Linked DNA regions of Roseobacter denitrificans OCh 114. The protein of the gene in region 1 binds, or shares a complex with, the protein of each later gene. Links are inferred from orthologs where the notes say so. Each region holds a gene or a part of one and is shown on either strand. Other genes may lie near its edges. The genes, in order: tldD and RD1_RS01350.

What was found.
Region 2: the proteins of tldD (region 1) and RD1_RS01350 are in contact, whole or in part, in a solved structure (PDB 5NJ9), measured with the Escherichia coli proteins. The link is inferred for Roseobacter denitrificans OCh 114 from one-to-one orthologs.

What each region holds. Positions count from the first base shown.
Region 1 is NC_008209.1:2,032,028-2,035,320, forward strand. The notes cover bases 263-3,232. They hold tldD (metalloprotease TldD), read right to left. Parts: upstream 2,474-3,232; coding sequence 1,052-2,473; downstream 263-1,051. Other genes in these bases: dprA (DNA-processing protein DprA), read right to left, coding at 263-954; coxB (cytochrome c oxidase subunit II), read left to right, coding at 2,661-3,232. In the rest of the region: more of dprA, read right to left, coding at 1-262; more of coxB, read left to right, coding at 3,233-3,293. UniProt on the Escherichia coli protein: Metalloprotease involved in CcdA degradation. Suppresses the inhibitory activity of the carbon storage regulator (CsrA).
Region 2 is NC_008209.1:281,566-284,875, forward strand. The notes cover bases 158-3,144. They hold RD1_RS01350 (TldD/PmbA family protein), read left to right. Parts: upstream 158-971; coding sequence 972-2,318; downstream 2,319-3,144. Other genes in these bases: RD1_RS01345 (DUF2125 domain-containing protein), read left to right, coding at 158-887; RD1_RS01355 (3'(2'),5'-bisphosphate nucleotidase CysQ), read left to right, coding at 2,305-3,099. In the rest of the region: more of RD1_RS01345, read left to right, coding at 1-157; RD1_RS01360 (DUF4170 domain-containing protein), read left to right, coding at 3,160-3,310.

The DNA.
Region 1 (3,293 bases):
CTTCGGGCGGGCGGTTGCGGATGCGGGCAAGGGCAGTTCAGGGGCGTCTTTGTGCATCGGGCTGAGCGCTTCGATCACATCCGCTGCGGAACGGATGAGCGTCGCACCATCCCGGATCAGTTGATTGCACCCCGCCGCACGGGCGTCAAACGGGTTGCCCGGCACGGCCAGAACATCCCGCCCCTGATCCAATGCATCGCGCGCGGTGATCAGGCTGCCGGATTTCGCGGCGGCTTCGACCACGACCGTGGCCTGGCTGAGGCCGGCGATGATTCGATTGCGGCTGGGAAAATGCCGCGCCATGGGTTGCAGGCCCATGGGCTGTTCGGAGATGCGCAACCCATGCTCGGCCATGGACAGCGCCAGTTCGGTGTTTTCCGCCGGGTAGATCACGTCGACACCGCCGGCCTGTACCGCGATCGTGCCGGTCTCCAGTGCTGCGTTGTGGGCTGCCGCATCAACTCCGCGCGCAAGACCGGATACGACCGTGTAGCCCGCAGCGCCAAGGTCCCGCGCCAGCGCGCGCGCCATACGCGTGCCCAGCGACGACGCGTTGCGCGCTCCAACGAGGGACACCATCGGTTTTTTCAATAATTCAACGTCGCCGATCACCCATAAAAAGGGCGGCGCATCCTCAAGCTCGTTCAAAAGGTCAGGGTAGGCGTCGGTGCCTTGCATCACGAGGCGCGCCTGCGCGGCATGCGCCTTGTTCAGTTCCGCCTGCACGACCGCTTCGGGGCAAATCTCATATTTCTCTACGCCGGCGGCACGCGCTACCTCAGGTAGCGCGGCCAGCGCGTTCTGCGCAGTGCCGTGTTCAGTCAGCAGTCGTTTATACGTCGTTATGCCAACCCGGCGGGATCGCAACAGACGGAGCCTGGAAAACTGTTCATCTTCCGAGGTGGGTGGGAGTGGGGGGTGAGTGGAAGAAGGATTGTGGTCCCTGTCAGTCATCCGTGGCTCCGTCCGTTGCAGAATCAGGTTTAAGCCGACTTGGTTAACAACGGATGAACGAAATGCCTTGTATTCAGCACTAATTTTGTGCGCTGTTTTACGCCGCAGACCCTCCGACTGTCAGGCCGCCGATCATCAGGGTCGGCTGGCCCACACCGACCGGCACCCACTGGCCCGCCTTGCCACAATTGCCCATGCCGGGATCAAGCGACATGTCGTTGCCTATGGCCCGGATGTGTTTCAATGCGGTTGCACCGTCCCCGATCAGGGTTGCGCCCTTTACCGGCGCGCCGACCTTGCCGTCTTGAACGCGGTAGGCCTCGGTGCAGGAGAAGACGAACTTTCCATTCGTGATATCCACCTGACCGCCGCCAAACCCCACAGCATAGATGCCATCCTTGAGGTCTGAGACGATATCAGCCGGCGCGGCATCCCCCCCCAGCATATAGGTATTGGTCATACGGGGCATCGGCGCATGGGCATAGCTTTCGCGGCGACCGTTGCCGGTGGGGGCAACACCCATCAGGCGCGCGTTCTGGCGATCCTGCATATAGCCGACCAGAATGCCGTCTTCGATCAGGGTATTTTTGCCCGACGGCGTGCCTTCGTCATCCACGGTGATCGACCCGCGCCGATCCGGGATCGTGCCGTCATCCAGCACCGTAACGCCCTTGCTGGCGATTTGCTGACCCATCAATCCGGCAAAAGCCGATGACCCCTTGCGGTTGAAATCCCCCTCAAGCCCGTGACCGATGGCTTCATGCAGCAAGATACCCGGCCAGCCAGGGCCAAGCACCACATCCATCACACCCGCAGGCGCGGCGACGGCTTCAAGGTTGACGCAGGCCACCCGCAGGGCCTCTCGCGCCTTGGCCTGCCAATCCGCCGGATCGAGCAATCCGTCCAGCCCGACGCGCCCGCCACCGCCTGCTGACCCTGCCTCGCGCCGCCCGTTTTCCTCAACGATCACGGACACATTCACGCGCGTCATCGGCCGCACATCCCGGACAGAATAGCCATCGGGGCGCAGGATTTCGATTTCCTGCAGGCTTGCGGCAACCGTGGCGGAGACCTGCACCACACGGGCATCAAGACCGCGCGCATAGGCATCGATTTCGCGCAGCGTTTCCACCTTTACCGGGAATTCGGCGCCGGCAATCGGATCTCGGTCCGTATAGAGCCGCTTGTTCGTCGCGGCGGGCGCATCCGCCCAGGTCCCGCCGCCATCACCGACCGCCAGTTGCGCGGTCTGCGCCGCCCGTTGTAACGCGGCCTCGGTCATCTCGGTGGAATGGGCATAGCCTGCGACCTCGCCGCGCACGGCGCGCAGCCCGAATCCTTCGGAGGCGTCATAGCTTGCGGTCTTGAGGCGCCCATCGTCAAAAACCAGCGACTCAGAGCGGCGGCGTTCCAGAAAAAGCTCGCCATCATCCGCGCCATCCGTGGCCGTTTTGAGGACCCGCAGGGCGGCGTCCCGATCCAGAGCGTCCTCAAAAGGAGAAAAGGCATTTGCTGTCATGAAAGGCTCCGTCCGGGGTTGTGAATTGCAAGAACTGCGTCGGAAATTCGCAGCATGAAGTCTTTATCTTGTGTACAGAATATGATTGTAAGGATGAAGATTACAACGGGCAGGACGGTGCGCACACCTTTACCCTGCCCACAATGCGCAACATGATCCCACGATCAGTTCAAGATCAGGACGGCAAATGACACGACTATTTTCAATGGCAGCACTGGCGGCTGCATCAACGGCGACGGCTGCTTGGGCACAAGAGGGCCTTGAGATCATCGGAACGCCTGTGGACGGCGCGGTTGGTTTTCAGCCCGCAGCGACAGAGCTTGCAACCGATCTGCAGTGGCTGGATGGGATGATTCTGGTGATCATCACGATCATTACGCTTTTCGTGACCGCCCTGCTGGCGTGGGTGGCCATCCGCTACAACGCCAAACGCAACCCTGAGGCGGCGAGTTTTACCCACCACACCCCGGTTGAGATCGCATGGACTGTCGTGCCGATCGTGATTCTTGTTTTCATCGGGGCGTTTTCGCTGCCGATCCTGTTCAAACAACAGGAAATCCCCGAGGCTGACCTGACGATCAAGGTGACCGGCTACCAGTGGTACTGGGGCTATGAGTATGTCGACGAAGGGTTCGAATTCGAAAGCTACATGCTGGGCTCGCCCGCGACGCTTGACGAAAACGCCCGTCCTGACGATGCAAATGTGACACCCTTCGTGCTGGATGAGCATATGGAAGCCAAACTCATCGACGCGGGATACAGCCGTGATGAGTTCCTGTTGGCGACAGATACGTCCGTTGTCGTGCCCGTCGGTGCAACC
Region 2 (3,310 bases), 1.8 Mb from region 1 along the record:
GCAGCGACATGTCTGGGCAGATGCAGTCCCTGACATTTGATGGGCAAAGCACCCTGCCCCTGCGCGCGGTTGATACAAACGACCTCGAAGCGATGCTGGCCGCCGGGTTCACGGCGGGAGGGACATTTGGGTTTGCCGCAAACGCGCTGACCCTGAACGTCACATCTCCGACCGGGCCGTCGGATGCATCGGTGATCGGTCAGTCAGGTCGCATCGGGGTGACACTGGGTCAGGACGGGCTCACCTATGATGTGGCCCAGGACGACATGCAGGTGGAAATGACCTCGCCTCAGTTCCCGCTGCCGATCAATTTCAACGTGGCCCAGACAGCGATGAATATCGCGATGCCCATTCGCAAATCCGAGGCACCGGACGATTTTGCATTGGGCTTTACGCTTGATGGCTTCACCATGTCCGACATGCTCTGGGGGCTTTTTGATCCCGGTGGGCAACTGCCCCGTGACCCTGCAACCATCGCGCTTGATCTGGCCGGGAAAGCGCGTCTGATGTTCAATTTTCTCGACCCGTCAGTGGCCGCTGAGATCGACCCCGGCACGGCACCGGCCGAAATCGACAAGCTCGACATAAACCGTGTGCAGATCACAGTCGCTGGCGCTGAATTGGTCGGCAACGGCGCGTTCGAGTTCGACAATAGCGCGGAGGGTGCACCCAAGCCTGCGGGCGCGGTTGATCTGACTCTGACGGGTGCGAATGGGTTGATCGACAAACTCGTGGCGGGCGGCTTGTTGCCCGAGGAACAGGCCATGGGCGCGCGCATGATGATGGGCTTGCTTGCCGTGCCCGGCAACGCACCGGATACGCTCAACTCAAAGATCGAAATCAACGATCAGGGCCATGTGATGGCAAACGGGCAGCGCATCCAGTAACCGCGGCGACGCAGTTTTTGAGCGCAGCCCTTGCAGAGGGGGAGCGAGGCCGCTACCTCAACCCCACCTCTAACGGAGCATATGATGACGCAGGCCCTCAGCGATCTGAACGAACAACTCTTGCAGGCCGCCCGGCGCGCGGGGGCTGATGATGCCGATGCGATGGCCGTTCGGGGTACGTCCCTTGGCATCGAAGTGCGTCACGGCGCGCTGGAACAGGCTGAACGTTCGGAAGGTATAGACATCGGTCTGCGCGTCTTTCTGGGCCGGCGCAGCGCGATTGTCTCAGCCTCTGACACACGTTCTGATACGCTTAAAGATATGGCCGAGCGGGCCGTTGCCATGGCAAAAGAAGCCCCCGAAGACCCCTGCGCCGGGCTTGCCAACGCCGATCAGATCACCCAAGGCTACCACATCGCCGCCTTGGAATTATACGACCCCACACCGGAACCATCGCCCGCCGCGCTGCAAGAGGACGCAGCCCGCGCCGAGGCCGCAGCCCTTGGCAACCCGCAGGTCAGTCAGGTGCAATCCGCCTCCGCCGGGTATTCATCGCGCGAGGTACATTTTGCGGCCACCAATGGATTTCGGGGGGGCTATGCGCGCACCGACCGCGGGTTGTCCTGCGTCGCGATCTGCGGCACCGGCACCGAGATGGAGCGCGATTACGACAGCGACAGCCGGATTTTTCAATCGGACCTGCGCAGCCCCGAAGACATCGGCACCCGTGCCGCGGCGCGTGCCGTCGAACGCGCAGGTGCTCGCAAACCGCCCACCGGCAGCTATCCGGTCCTGTTTGACGAGCGTGTTTCCTCAACGCTGATCGGTCACTTGCTGATGGCGGCAAATGGGTCCTCCGTGGCGCGGGGTGCGTCCTGGCTGCGTGACGCAAAAGGCGAGCAGGTTCTGCCATCAGGCATCAGTCTGCATGAGCTGCCTCACAGGCCGCGCACCTCCGGCTCCCGCCCCTTTGATGCCGAAGGATTGCCAACCAAGGCGCGTGACATCGTGGCAGATGGTGTGCTGACCGGCTGGACCATGGACCTTGCAACGGCGCGCAAACTGGGCATGTCCTCGACAGGGAACGCCGCGCGCAGTGCCTCTTCGGGGCCAAGCCCGACATCATGGAACGTCACCCTCACCCAAGGGGATCAAAGCCGCGCAGACCTGATTGCTGACATGGGTACGGGCCTGCTCGTCACTTCGATGATCGGGTCGACGATCAATTCCAACACCGGGGATTATTCCCGTGGGGCCGCAGGCATCTGGATCGAAAATGGTGAGATGACATATGCGGTCAACGAATGCACGATTGCGGGCAACCTGCGGGACATGCTGCTGAACATTGTCCCCGCAAACGACGCGCGCGCGCATCTGAGCCGGGTCGTGCCCTCGCTTCTTGTACCGGGGATGACACTTGCAGGCGTCTGACCTTGATCTGATCACGGACGCAATCGTCATGGCGGGCCGGGTTGCGACCAGCTTCACCGGCCAGAGCACGCAAAGCTGGGACAAGCCCGGCGGTGCAGGCCCCGTGACCGAAGCCGATCTGGCCGTGAACACCTATCTCGAAACCGTGTTGCGGCTGGCCCGGCCAGACTACGGATGGCTGTCTGAGGAAAGCGAGGACACCGGCGATCGTCTGTCGCGTGATACGGTGTTCATCATCGATCCGATAGACGGCACCCGCAGTTTCGTGGATGGCTCGAGCACATGGGCCCATTCGGTCGCCATATCGCACAAGGGCCGCATCACCGCAGGGGCCGTCTATTTGCCGCTGCGCGGATTGCTGTACACGGCGGCGCGCGGAAAGGGTGCGATGCTGAACGGTGCGCCGATCACCGTTTCCGCGAAAGATGATCTTGAAAACGCGGACGTATTGGCCGCCAAACCCATGATTGCGCCGGATCATTGGCCGAACGGGGTGCCCGGTTTCAACCGATCACACCGCCCCTCGCTGGCCTATCGACTGGCGCTGGTTGGGCAGGGACGTTTCGATGCCATGCTGACGTTTCGGCCCACCTGGGAATGGGACGTTGCGGCAGGCTCCCTGATCGTGGAGGAAGCCCAAGGGACATCCACGGACAAAGGCGGCAAGCCGCTGCTTTTCAACAATCGCGACCCACGGCTCAACGGTATGGTGGCGTCAGGCAAGCCGTTGCACTATAGCCTGATGCAAGCGCTCGCGCGCGAGGGCGGGAGCGGCGCTTGACCCTGACGGGTGGATCGGCAACGCTGTTCTCACTCGCTTTTTGTTTTGAGGACTGCTTGCATGGCACAAAGGTTACATCTCGTGTTTGGCGGTGAATTGGTTGATCCCGGCAAAAACACCTTCAAGAACGTTGATGATCTGCACATCGTCGGCATTTTCCCGGATTACGCCAGCGCCTTTGACGCCTGGAAAGCGGAGGCGCAACGCACGG